DNA from 2 places in the Arthrobacter sp. 'calajunan' genome. Region 2 is predicted to be linked to the other one. Evidence: riboswitches for the same ligand, from Rfam matches in the RefSeq annotation. Region 2 holds a riboswitch; the other holds the start of a gene.
What was found. Region 2 has a riboswitch for S-adenosylmethionine ahead of RF641_RS06360 (OsmC family protein). Riboswitches for the same ligand answer to the same signal wherever they lie in the genome.
Positions count from the first base shown of each region.

Region 1 (6,808 bases), on a different contig from region 2:
GCCTTGACGTTGGTTCTGGCCGGGTGCTCCGGCCCGAACGGTTCAGCCCAGGACAATCCAGGCCAGGGCAATTCCGGAACCTCGAACTACGGGGTGCCGAATACCGGCAGCAGCCCGGTGCCGAATCTCAAGCAGAACGGAGCGATCCTTGAAATGCGGCAGACCGAGCTGGGCAGCATCGCCACCGACCAGCGGGGCATGAGCATCTACCAGTTCGACGAGGACACGCAGAACTCCGGGGCTTCCTCCTGCACCGGCGGATGCCTCGACTTGTGGCCTCCGGTCCCCTCGGGCCCGGCCTCGCTGAGCGATGCCAAGGGCATCACCGGGAAGCTGGGCACCATCACCGGCGCCGATGGCAAGCCGCAGCTGACGCTGAACGGCTGGCCCATGTACTACTACGTTTCGGACAGCAAACCCGGAGACACCAAGGGCCAGGCGGTCAGCTACGTGTGGTGGGTCGTGGACAGCGCCGGCGTGCCGATCCACTGACCTGTGGCGCAGCACAACCGCTGGTTAACTGCCGACCGGCCCCGCCGCCCTTGACTGGGCTGCGGGGCCGGTAGGCCGTGCGGTAGTTCCGGGATCAGACCTGGGCGGCCAAGCGGTTGGAGACCTTGAAGGACGCCGCGCGGTGGGTGTCCTTGACGTGGTCGCCTGCGCCGAACAGCTTGTTGCGCAGCGAGCCGTCGGCGTACTCGGTCTTGTACGCGCCGCGGGCCTGCAGCTCGGGAACCACGTACTCGACGATGTCCTCGAAGGTGCCCGGGGTGATGGCGTAGGCCAGGTTGAAGCCGTCGACGTCGGTGTAGTTGACCCAGTCGATGAGCTTTTCGGCGACCTCGGCGCCGGAGCCCACGGTGATCGGGCCGAAGCCGCCCACGCCAACCCATTCGGCCAGCTGGCGCACGGTCCACGGGTTGCCCTCGTCGCCGCTGGCCTTCTGGAAGGTGGCCACGGAAGACTGGATGGCGTTGGACTTCACGTCGGCGCCGATGACCTCGTCCGGGTTGAAGGTGGACAAATCGATGCCCATCCAGCCGGAGATCAGCACCATGGCGCCCTCGATGTCCGCATAGGACTTGTAGTCCTCATACTTGGCCTGGGCTGCTGCCGAATCCTCGGCGGTGATGATGGTCTGCATCGCGAAGATCTTGATGTCGTAGCGGCCGCGGCCCGCGGCCTCGGCATGGTCGCGGATCTTGGTGACGGTGTCCTTGAGCATTTCGCGGGTCGGGCTGGTCACGAAAACCGCCTCCGCGTTCTGCGCGGCGAACTTCAGGCCGCGCGGCGAGGTGCCTGCCTGGTAGATGACCGGGGTGCGCTGGGTGCTCGGCTCGGTAATGGCGATGCCCGGAACCTTGAAGTACTTGCCATCGTGGTTGATCGGGTGCACCTTGGCCGGGTCGGTGTAGACGCCGGTTTCCTTGTCGGCCTGCACCGCGTCGTCTTCCCAGGAGCCTTCGAGCAGCTTGTAGACCACCTCGAGGTATTCGTCCGCATGGTCGTAGCGCTCATCGTGCTCCATCTGGTCTTCCTGGCCCATGTTGCGGGCGGCCGAAGGCAGGTAGCCGGTGACCACGTTCCAGCCCACGCGGCCGTTGGTCAGGTGGTCGAGGGTGGCCAGGCGGCGGGCGAAGGGATACGGGTGCTCGTAGGCGGTGCCGGCGGTGACGCCGAAGCCGAGGTTCTCGGTCACCGCGGCCATGGCGGAGACCAGCAGGAACGGGTCGTTGACCGGGGCCTGGGCGCCGGTGCGCAGCGGGGACTCGTTGGTGCCGTTGTACACGTCGTAGGTGCCCAGCACGTCGGCGATGAACAGGCCGTCGAACTTGCCCTTTTCCAGCACCTTGGCCAGGTGGGTCCAGTAGCCGATGGTCTTGTAGTCGGCGGCCTTGTCCTTCGGGTGGCGCCACAGGCCCGGGGACTGGTGGGCGACGCAGTTCATGTCGAAGGCGTTGAAGAGGATTTCCCGCTTCGCGTTGTGTGGCTGGTTCTCGCTCATGGATGTGCCCCTTGTTCGTGGTTGAGAAGTGGAAGTCTGGTGGGTGCGCGGCGCGGCGGCCGCTAGCCGGCGTGGTGCCCGGTGGGTGCGGCGAGGTCGCCGGTGACCGAGAGGCGCTGGGGCTGGACCCCGTTGATCTCGTAGTCCCCCACGATGCGCGCCTTGTAGATGGCAGGGTTGTGGGTGGCGATGGTGCGCGCGTTGCGCCAATGCCGGTCCATGTTGCAGCTGCTGCGGGTGGACGAGGCGCCCAGCCCGTCGAAGAGCTTGCTGGTGGCGCTGATGACCAGCGGCTGCACGATGGTCTGCGCCCGGTTGGCGGCCAGCTCGCAGACCGCAAATCGCTCCTCCGCGTTCAGCTGCGCGTCCTGCAGCGCGGCTTCGACCTCCAGCACCGCTCCGATGACCACCGAGTCCGCGGCGAAGACCTCCGCGGAGACCTCCCCCACCAGCTGCAGCACCTGCGGTTCGCGGTGCACCGGGACGCCGGTGCCGGTGGTGAAGCTGCGGGTGCGCGCCTGCACCGAGCTGCGCATGTCGTTCAGCGCCGCGCGGCCGATGCCTGCCTGCACCGCCATGAGCACCAGCTGGAAGATCGAGGCCTCGGGGTCGTTGGGATCCTCCGGCATGAAGCTGTCCACCGGCACCTGGTGGAACTCGGTGGTTCCGGTGCCGGTCAGCCCCTGGCCGAAGCCGTCCCAGTCGTCCAGGATCTTCACCCCGCTGTGCTGGGTGGAGACCACGGCGATCTGGCGTCCCGGGCGCTCCGGATGGGCCACCGCGACGGTGGTCCAGTCAGCGAAAATGGTGCCGGTGCAGTAGTACTTCTCGCCGTTGACCACCCAGCGGCCGTCGACCTGGCTGGCCTTGGTATTCAGCGTGCCCAGCGCGTTGCCGCCGCTTTCGGTGTAGGCGTTGCCGACGATCTGCCCGGCCGCGATGCGGGCGAACCACTTGGCCTTCAGCTGCTCGTCCTGCAGGCGCAGCACGTCCTCGACGAAGGCAATGTGCGCGCGCCAGAGCTGGCCGATATGGGAATCGGCCTCGGAAAGCTCGATGAGCAGGCGCAAGACGTCGCTGAGTCGGGCCCCGTGGCCGCCGTCGGCGACCGGCAGGCGCAGCGCCCCGAAGCGGTCGCGGTTCAGCAGGCCCACCTGCTCGAAGGGCAGGATGCGGTTGCGGTCGCGCTCCTTGGCGCCGGCGGCGATCTGGGCGAACACCGGACGGAAAATCGCTGCAAGGCGCTCGTAGTCTTCGTCGGCCCCCGGCCCCGGAGTCACCTTGAGCAGCTGGCGGGTCGGACGGTCTTCGGTGAACTCGTCGAGCTCCAGCGCATTGCCGGTGCCCGGGGTGCTCAGCGTGTTGAAGTCCACCTCAAAATCATTTTGGGGTGCGCCAAAAGACATAAAAAGTCCTCGATTCTTTCCATCGATCCTGGCGGTAGCACCGTCCCTGTCATGGGTGGTTGCTGCGGCGTCGTGGAGCCAGATCTCTCAGCCGCTCTGGATGGGTCGTAACCATTTGTAGCCGTAACAATCGGGCGGCTCCAAGCCCCGAAGTCATATTTCGTCGCTGAAAACGCACGGGTGGCAGGGGCTCGCGAGTGCCGATTGCCGCGAACCGCCGAAGATGACCCAAAGAAGAGGGGCAAAGATCGATCAAACCAACGCTCAATGAAATAAATAACGAAATATCCCACAGATTACGCGCTTACATCGAATATTTTTCATGTTACGCAGGATTTGCAATGAAATCGTTCGAATGCGTGTAATGGATGCGTAACCATCCCGAGCGGCCGAGAGATCTGGCTCTACGACGCCGCAGCAACCACCGTTGAATTCCCGGAATTCACGGCCGGTGCTACCGCCAGGACCGATGGAGATGATCATGGCTTCTGCCGATCTGCGCCATTCCGCGCCCTCAGAAAACGCTTCGTTCAACAAACGAATTCGTGCCAAAGGAACTTGGCAGGGATCCATGCGAACGACCGTCGAAACACGCAATTTCAGCTATGACATCGACGAACCTGTGCCAGTCGGCGGTACTGATACGGCCCCGACACCCATGGAGTTCGTCATCGGAGCACTGAACGGGTGCGTCTCCGTCGTGGTAGAGCAAGTCGCCAAAGAACTCGGCGTTCCCTTCACCGCGTTGCAGACCTACGCCATCGCCACGCAGGACACGCGAGGCTTCGCGGGAACTGCGGATGTTTCGCCGTTCTTCCACTCTTGCCGGCTTGAAATCCACCTCGAAACATCACTAGCCGATGCGCTTCTGCTTGACGAGCTGAAAGCTCAGGTCCACAAACGCTGCCCTGCAATCAATCTGGTGCTCGCTGCCGGCGTCTCACTGGATACCGCATGGGTTTTCGCCGAGAAAGTTCATGAAGATGACGCGGAGACAGCATGCAACGCCGCGTTGGGTTACGCAACGCTGAAGAAGGAGGCGCGGGTATGAGCGCCGCAGGATTCTGGACTATCGGTTTCGCCCTGATCTACACCGTGCTCGTCCTGTTCGGCGGACGTATTGTGCAGCGCAGAAATGCCGCAGCCAGCGGCGGATTCTTCGTCGGCGGACGGTCCTTCAGCCCCTGGACAGTTGCGTTCTGCATCACCGGGTTGTTCTCGGGTTCGTCCTATATCGCCATCATGGAGTTGAGCTACCGCACGGGTATTTCCGCGTTGTGGTACGGCGTCGCCGAAACCGTACAGATCCTCCTCATCGCGTTGTTACTGGTCAAGCCCCTGCGCGAAAAACTGGTGGTCACGGTCACGGGTATCATCGGCGACAGGTTCGGCCGCGCGGCCAAGGGCATCTCGGGACTTATCACCGCCTTCACCTTCCCTATGTGGTCGGTGGCAACTACCATTGCTTTCGCCTCCGCACTGAGCGCCTTCACCGGCATCAGCCTGCATCTGGCAGTGATCTTCACGGCCCTGTTGCTGCTGGCTTATCTATCAGGCGGCGGCATGCGCTCGGTGGCATTCAACCAAACCATGAACTGCATCGCATTTATCGGCATGCTCCTGGTGGGCGCCTACGCAATTCTGGCCAAGCCTGGCATTGCAGGCCTCAAGGATTTCGCCGCGGCTGACCCGGCAATGTTCGATCTCGGCAACGCCGGAGTCTCGCTCATTGCAGCATGGTTCGGCACCTTCATCGTCAATGTCCCGCTGGCGCAGGCAGCCTTCCAGATGACGCTGTCCTGCCGCACCCCGGCAGACGGCCAGAAGGGCCTGTACACGGCCGCTATTTTCGGTATTCCGTTCATTCTGATCGGTGCCCTCATCGGCACTTCCGCCGCCGTCATCAACCCGAACCAGCAGCTTCCGCTGGTTGCGATCCCGCACTACCTTGAACAGGTGCTCCCTGCGCCGCTGGTTGGATTGTTCTTCCTGGGGGTCTGGGCCTGCGCCATGGGCTGGGCTGGACCATGCCAGTTCTCCGGCGCCACGTCGATGGGCAAGGACTTTGGCAGCGCGGTCAATCCGAAGGCGAGCGAAGCACAGCTCATTCGCTATACCCGCTGGTCATTGGTGGCTTTGACCGCCTTGATGATCATCTTCAGCATCCTGCGCACCGAGCAGTCGGCCTGGTGGAACATCCTTGCCTGGACCCTGCGCAACGGCGCAACTCTGGCCCCGGTACTTGCCGTGTTCTTCTGGCCGCTGGCCACCCGAAAGGCTGTCTACGCTTCCATGATTACCGGTTTCACCGCCGGCGTACTCTGGAACCATGTCGGCGGCTGGTCCGCCACGGCATTCTTCTTGGGGACGCATCCGGTCTGGGTCGGCATGATCGCAAACCTGACGACTCTGGTTCTCGTGACCTTGGCAACCACCCGCTGGCAGCTGAATGCGGCTCCATCCCGACGCCGTATCTCGCTTCGGTTTACGGCGGGCGCCGTGGCCGCACTGGTCGCCCTACTGCTGAGCTACGACTGGCTCAAGGGCTACGGCCTGGTCGGTATGGGCATCTTCATTGTTGTTTTCTGCAGCTCGATGGCACTGTTCTTCGGCACCGAATCCACTGCCCGCAAGGAACAGTCCACCGAATCGCCAGATGGATTTGCCGAAACCGATTCACCGGCCCCAACGGCACAAACCGTATAACCGCATCACGCACGCGATTCACACCCTTCCAACGGGCCACTAGCTCGCGTCCACCCAACCTGGAGAAAATATGGCTGACATCTTGTCCGCTCCTGTATTAGACAAAATTTCATCCGACCAAGATCTCACCAACCGGGACAAAGCCCGCCACGAATTCTGGGACGAGGCGGCAAACCTTCTGGATTGGGAAACCCCCTGGCACACTACCAGCCAGATCATTCCGGCGGATCCCCAGGCCCAGCGCGGCCCGCAGATCTCCTGGTATCTGGGCGGCACGCTGAACGCCGCAGTGAACTGCGCGGACCGCCACGTGGCCGCCGGCAACGGGGACAAGGTGGCCCTGTACTTCGAGGGCGAACCGGGCGACCGCATCGCGGTCACCTACAAGAACCTGCAAGAACGCGTCTCGCAGGCCGCCAACGCGCTGCTGGAGCTGGGCATCACCAAGGGCGACCGCGTGGTCATCTACCTGCCGGTGCTCATCGAAACCGTGGTGATCACCTTGGCCTGCGCCCGCATCGGCGCCATCCACTCGCTGGTCTTCGGCGGGTTCTCCGCAGAGGCCCTGAAATTCCGCGTGGAAGACACCAAGGCGAAGCTGCTGGTCACCACCGACGGGCAGTTCCGCCGCGGCACCTCGGTGCCGGTGAAGGACAATGCCGACCAGGCCGTGTCCGGGGAGAACAGCATC
Region 1 is NZ_JBKZDY010000007.1:103,999-110,806, reverse strand. Features, by position in the region: gene RF641_RS12395 (hypothetical protein) at 1-492, shown strand, start outside; gene RF641_RS12390 (LLM class flavin-dependent oxidoreductase) at 587-2,005, opposite strand; gene RF641_RS12385 (acyl-CoA dehydrogenase family protein) at 2,068-3,378, opposite strand; SAM riboswitch class I at 3,428-3,518, opposite strand; SAM riboswitch class I at 3,785-3,887, shown strand; gene RF641_RS12380 (OsmC family protein) at 3,893-4,462, shown strand; gene RF641_RS12375 (sodium:solute symporter family protein) at 4,459-6,117, shown strand; gene acs (acetate--CoA ligase) at 6,188-6,808, shown strand, end outside.
Region 1: linked by a shared signal. The riboswitch ahead of RF641_RS12385 (acyl-CoA dehydrogenase family protein) and the one ahead of RF641_RS06360 (OsmC family protein) in region 2 are both predicted to bind S-adenosylmethionine.

Region 2 (6,808 bases):
TCGCAGTAGTCGGTTTCTGAATCATGTCGCTGCGCGAGGGCCAAGGCATGCACCGTGGCTGTAGCTTCCGACTCGCTATCGACCCCGCAGGCTCCCGCATCGAGGTACAACGGGCGCGGATTTTCAACGAGCCCGGTCAACGCGTTGAGAACGCGCTCCGCGAGCTGGGGATTGAGCGCCTGCGAAGATCGAGGCAGCCCGGAATCGCACAGCTGTTCGAGGTCCAGCAACGAAATCGGCTGGGCGAATGTTGCCTCACGGCGGACATCGTAGGTTCGCCCTTCTAATGATTTCACAGTTTCCAATGCCATAACCAACGGCGGCGTCGTGGCAAGGACGGTAAGTACCATGGTGCCTGCCGAAATTTCTTCCCCGATATTCCAGACGCGTTGATCCATCCTGGACACATCGAGGTAGGCTGCGGCACCGATCGCGTCAGGCTCCCAGCAGAAGTACAACTTCTTTTCGGATCCCAGCGTGAAGGGCATCTCGGCACCGATTTCGTTGCGCTGGCGGTTCAGCAGCGCGTTTGGTGGGAAATGGGGCCTAAGCTGTTCCTCGAATGGCTCATGCTGGTGAATCATGTCGATTAGTTTCTGACGAGTCATATCCATGCAGGCCCAAGCCTGCTCGGGTGACGTCAACTGGCCGTAGCGGGAAATCAGTTGTGTGCGGTCGAAAGAGCGGTAGTCGGTCATTAGGTCAGGACTCCCCGGTGCGATGAGCTAATTGTTGACTAGAATCTATCCGGTTCTTCCGACAAATTGGCGACCAACTACCAGATGATCAGCGGAAGCTTGCTGAATCCACTGCCGGGGAAGTGGGCGCGGACCGGCGGATCGTTCTCGATGGACACCAGCCGGTGGACGCGCAAGATCAGTTCTTCGATCAATACCCGCAGTTCCAGCCGTGCCAGGGGCGCACCGGGGCAGTTGTGGATCCCTGCCCCGTAAAGCGAGTTCAGGCTGGGATGCCGGTCGAGGAGGATGTCGTCGGGATCTCCGAAAGCGCTTTCGTCGCGGTTGGCCGACGCCCCCATGGTGCTCACACGTTTGCCGGCAGGAATACGTACCCTAGAAATCTCTACATCCTTTATAGCGACCAGCCGGTCGGAAACTAGCGGTGCAGGGGAGCACAGTATCCGTCGGAAACGGCATCGACCAGGCGTGAAGCAGACTCGCAGGGATGCCGAGTCTGGTCGTAATTGTGGTTAGTTCGCTTACTGTCCAATTGCTCAGCAGGCTGACCAGTTCCTTCATCGGTCATCTTGCGGTCGTAGACCCACTCATTCATCAGACAGGTGGTCAGATCCGTTGACGCGTTTCCCCAGCACAGCACCAGTCCCTCAGCGGGATGTAGCCGCCGATCTCGATGGCGTTTTGCTTCATGGCCGTGCGGTTCTGCTCTCCGGTCGCAACACTGCCGAGACGCCTCGGGATCCTTGGGTCCCACTGGACAATTTTCGGCGCAGACATGGCAGCTTCTTCCGGTCCTTAGCCTTCGCAGTCAGCCTATGAGTGCCACGCCGTGGAAACAAGGCTCTGTGTAAAGCATGGCGTCGCCCGTGAAGCGGGCAACGCCATGCTGATCAGCTAGTTGTTGGAAACCAGCGAGATCTTTGTGCTCACCGGCACCGGATTGGCGAACAGATCCAGAACCGGGCAGTGGGCGTCGACTGCCTGGCGCAATTCGTCGTAGCGCTCAGCGGTTTCCGGGCCGGTGATCTGCACATCGAGATCCACCGAGGTGAAGCCGGGGCGGATCGACTTGTCGATGCCGAACAGGCCGCGCACGTCCAGGTTTCCGTTGGCCACGATCTTCACGTCGTCGACCTGGATGTTCAGCTGCTCTGCATAAAGACGGTAGACAACGACCTGGCAGGAGATCAATGCGCCCAGCGCGTATTCGACCGGGCTCGCTGCCAGATCGTCGCCGCCCAGAGCAGCTGGCTCGTCGACGGTAAAGGTGTGTTGGCCCGAAACGATGTTGCTGGCCACCGAGCCGAAGCCCTCGCCCTGAACGGTGAAGGTCAGTTTGGCGCTGTCCGGAGCAGCGGAGATGCGTTCTCCCCAGCCGGTGCCGGCCTGCTGTAGGCGGGCTGAACGATCTTCGGCAACGGAAAGGGTGGAAGCTGCGGTAGACATGAGGAAATAATCCCCTTTCTGGCGCAAAGGGGCGCCATCGCTTACGAACCTGTCTTTCAGATCCGTCGAATCATCACCTGGAGCACCCCGCACAATGACGCGAATAGGGTTGCCGTCCAACCAGCCAGGGCTTGTGTGATTGGAACTCGTGATTCAGTAGTTACTTTTCTACCGGGTTTCTTCGTGGTTGGTAAATAGCTTTCTTCATGTTTCGTCACAGGAAGAACTGTCCATTGCGTCGATAGAATTGATCACGAACTCCGCGCAGTTACGGCGCGGCCTCCTACCCGAGAAGTTGTGAGCATGGAATACCAGCTGACCCCCGTCGCCGCTCAAACCCTGGTCACCGAAGGCGAGTACAGCCAAGGGTGGCTGATGGCCAATTCCGGGCAGGTGACCATTTCAGACCGTCGGCAGATGCCCGGTCGTTCGATCGTTTCCGGCTGGGTTCTCCGGGCCTTCGTCGTGGTCCAGCTTTCCATCGAGGGCACGAGCATCAGCTTCAGCAGCCGTTGCGATGCGCATCCGGAAGAATATTCCTGCGCGGATGTCGCAGCGTTGCTCGTGGAAGCAACCCAGATCGGCAGCGGCGGCTTCGCAGTTTCGGATGTAGTCAGGACAGAAGACACCTGGAAAGCTCCGCAGGCCCCGCAATGGGAACGGACCCTGAAGCGGCTGCTTCCGCAGGTGCCTGCCGGTGCTGAGCACGAAAACGACCTTGAAGAGGAACCACTGGGACTGATCCTCAAAGTCATCCCCGCCACTCGATTTGGCCGGCCGACCTTGAACCTCAACGCGCGTCCGGCCCGCAGGGGAACCCGCAGCCCCTGGGTCCAGACCGGAGTATCTTGGCGTAAGCTGCCATTTGACGACAGGTTCGCCAAGGAGCAGCGCCGCGCCGCCAACGAATTGGTCATGCTCAACGAACGATCCCAGCATGACCAATATGGCCATGTCTGGGATGCGACCGACTGGATCATCCTGAACAACTTGCCCGGAAAAGACCTGCGCGAAGCCTTCGACCTGATCCATGAAACCGGAATTCACATTGTCAACGGCAACGCCAGCAACCGCAGCGAGGTGTCTTTTGCGGATCTTTCCGGTTCAGCCTTTCTCGACTTGCGGCGAAACGACAGCGGCCTGACCATTGAAGGCATTTTCCGCGGTCCGAACGGCGAAACGGATAACGTCTTGGCATTGGGCAACCCGCCGTCCATGATTGCCTTTGCCGACAAACCGCTGGACAAGGCGAAAAATCTTTCACTGGCACCGCTGGAAGACGCGGTAGGGCCGGAGCTGAGGGATCTCATCAGCGCCGGCGCAATGATGGTTCCGACCAAAGACATCGAGGACTTCGAAAGTGGGTACCTGAACTCCCTTCGGCAGGTGGCACCGGTGCGCAGCGAAGATGCCAGCTACAGGGTTCCCCAGCCGGCACGCCCGGTGCTCCAGCTTCAGCTGACTGAAACTGGCACTGGTTTGACCATGAGCTTTGCGTGGAAATATCCGCCCAAATCGCCACGCCAGAAGTCGGTTGAACGCGAGATCATCAGCTCGGTGAACGACAAGCTCGGCGGGGACCAACCACTGGGCCAGACGACCAAGAACGGTGTCTTCCCAGAACAAGAACTCTCCAAGAGCCAAGCCATTGAATTCGTCATGTACCTCCTTCCGTTGCTTGAGGAACACCCGGATATCCTCATCACCGGCCACGAGCAGTTGCCGAGCTATTCACTGAATTCCGAACCGGCCACGGTGAGCATCGAAGCGGGGGAGAGCACCGGAGACTGGTTCGATCTGGCCGTCGAGGTGTCCATCAACGGGCTGAAGGTGCCGTTCGCCGAACTGCTTTCCGCACTGACCATGGGGGACGAGTATCTGGTCCTTGAGGACATGACGGTGATTCCGATTGACGGACCGGAATTCCACCAGCTGCGCCAGCTGGTCCAGGAAGCCGGGGAACTGGGCACCGTGTCCGGCAACAGCATCCGAATCCACCGCTTGAGCATCGACTGGTGGCAGGAATTGGTGGACTTGGGCATCATCGAAGCCCAGGAAAACCAGTGGTTCCAGACCATGTCTGAACTGACCAATGGCGCGCAGCTGGAGAAGATCGACCTCCCCGACTCGTTCACGGCGCAACTGCGACCGTACCAGGAGCAAGGCGCCGCCTGGCTGAACTTCCTGCGCACGCATTCGCTGGGCGGGGTGCTGGCGGACGACATGGGCCTGGGTAAGACCGTCCAGCTGCTGGCAGGCCTCGAACAGGCCCGCACCGAGAACCCGGAGCAGAAGTTCCTGGTGATCGCTCCGACCTCTGTTGTTGGCAACTGGGTTAACGAAGCGCATCGTTTCACCCCGCAGATGCGGGTCCAGTCCATCACCTCCACGGCCAAAAAGGCAGGGAAGAGCATTGTCGAGCAAATCGGCGATGCCCAACTGGTGGTCACCAGCTACGCCATTTTCCGGTTGTCATTCGAAGAATTCGAGGAGGCAGGGTTCTCCGTGCTGATTCTCGATGAGGCGCAGCAGCTGAAGAACCACACGTCCAAGGGATACAAGCAGACGCGCCAGCTGTCGGTTCCGTGCAAGCTGGTGGTGACCGGTACCCCGATGGAGAATAACCTGATGGAGCTGTGGGCCCTGGTCTCGCTGGCTGCGCCCGGTCTGCTTGGCGGCCAGAAGGCATTCAAGGACAACTACCAGAAGCAGATTTCCGACGGCGACTCGGAACGGCTGGAACGGCTGAAGAAGAGGTTGCGCCCGTTTGTGCTGCGCCGTACCAAGGAACAGGTAGTCCCGGAGCTTCCCGCCAAGACCGAGCAAGTACTGGAAGTCGAGCTGGAACCGGCGCACCGCAAGGCCTATGACCGCCGTTTCCAGCGGGTGCGCCAGGAAGTGCTGGGACTGGTGGATGACGTGGATTCCAACCGGTTCAAGATCCTGCAGTCATTGACCCTGCTCCGGCAACTGGCGCTTGACCCTTCCCTGGTTGATGAGGGAAATGCTCCCAGCGCCAAGTTGGAGATGTTGCGCGAGCTCATGGCGGACGCAGTCGCCGAGGGGCACAAGATCTTGGTCTTCAGCCAGTTCACCAGCTTCTTGGGCAAGGCGAAAGACATTGCGGTGGAACTCGGAATCGACCACGGTTACCTGGACGGCGCGACCAGCGGTCCCAAGCGCAAGGACATGATTGACGGGTTCACCGACGGGCAATTCCCGGTCTTCTTCATATCGCTGAAGTCCGGCGGCTTCGGCATCAATCTGACCACCGCCGACTACTGCATCTTGCTGGATCCCTGGTGGAACCCGGCGGCCGAAGCGCAGGCCATCGACCGTGCGCACCGCATCGGCCAGACCAAGCCGGTGTACGTCTACAGGCTGGTTGCCAAGGACACCATCGAATCCAAGGTGCTGGCCCTGCAGGCAAAAAAGACAGCACTATTCAACGACGTACTGGGCGAGCAGACGGATGCGGCACAGTCCTCGGTGCTGAGCGCGGATGACTTCCTGGCTTTGATGCAGTAGGTCGTTTTGCTGCTGTACAGCGAAAGGCGGATTTCTGATCAAAAAATTTGATCAGAAATCCGCCTTTCGCGTGTTCAGGGTCCGGAGCGCCTACACGATGTCGTCAAAGGTCGAGTTGAGCCGGTGCATGAGAATGCCGAATTCTTCCAGATCGTCGTGGTTCCAGTCGCTGAGGTGGTTTCGTAATTGCTGGCGCAGCATGTCGCCACTGGAACTCCATTTCTCGCGGGCCTCATCGGTGGCGGAGACCAGCTGAGCCCGGCCGTCCCGCGGATCCGGAACCCGGGAGACCAGCCCGATGGACTGCAGGTGCTGCACTAACCGCGACACTGTGGCCTTGTCGAGGCGGAGCTTTTCGGCGAGCACACCCTGCTGCTGGGCGTCTTCGCGGATGACGACTGCGAGAAGCCGGTAACCCTGGTCCTGGAGTTCAGGATGGATGATTTTGGCGCGGCGAACCAGCATCTGGCGCGCACGAAACAACAGGGCGGTGAATTCGTCTTCCACCTTTTGCATCAGCTGTTCTTCTTGCATGTTTTCTATTCTAAGATTTTTTGCGGTTCCATGACGTGATTGGGCACAATTCGCTCAAAGAACTAATCGCGCGCCATTCGTAAATTGCATTCGGCCGATTCTGTTTTTTCGCCAATTGCCGGGTTTTCCACGGAGCCATTGAGGCCCAGAACTCCGACCAGGCTGAAAAACCGTCCGTCATCACGGCCGCATGTCACGGGGAATCGATCCGCAGGTTGAACATAGCCTATGAATGACGACAGGGAGATCTAATCATCATGTTCCACACGCAACTGGCGGTCGACGGCGGTCAAACCGAAATAAAACTCAGGATTATCGACAAGGGCTACGTCGCGGAACGTCGCCTGCCTGGGGTCCAGACGCATCTGCCGGTACTGCCGCAGTTGGCGGCCGCTATCGGGCACGCAGCAAGTATCCGCGGTACCGGATTCGACGTCGTTTCCATCGGCACCACCGGGCTGACCAAGGCCGAGCATGACGCCGGGGCGCTCAGGGCGATGCTGCAGCCAGGCGTGGCCTCGGGTCTCAACCTTGCCCATGACTCAGTTTCCAGTTATCTGGGCGCGCTGGGAGACCGGCCCGGGGCGGTCGTTGCCGCCGGA
Region 2 is NZ_JBKZDY010000003.1:322,538-329,345, forward strand. Features, by position in the region: gene RF641_RS06350 (hypothetical protein) at 1-698, opposite strand, end outside; gene RF641_RS06355 (cytochrome P450) at 776-1,183, opposite strand; gene RF641_RS06360 (OsmC family protein) at 1,593-2,144, opposite strand; SAM riboswitch class IV at 2,177-2,298, opposite strand; gene RF641_RS06365 (DEAD/DEAH box helicase) at 2,448-5,672, shown strand; gene RF641_RS06370 (MarR family winged helix-turn-helix transcriptional regulator) at 5,763-6,206, opposite strand; gene RF641_RS06375 (N-acetylglucosamine kinase) at 6,464-6,808, shown strand, end outside.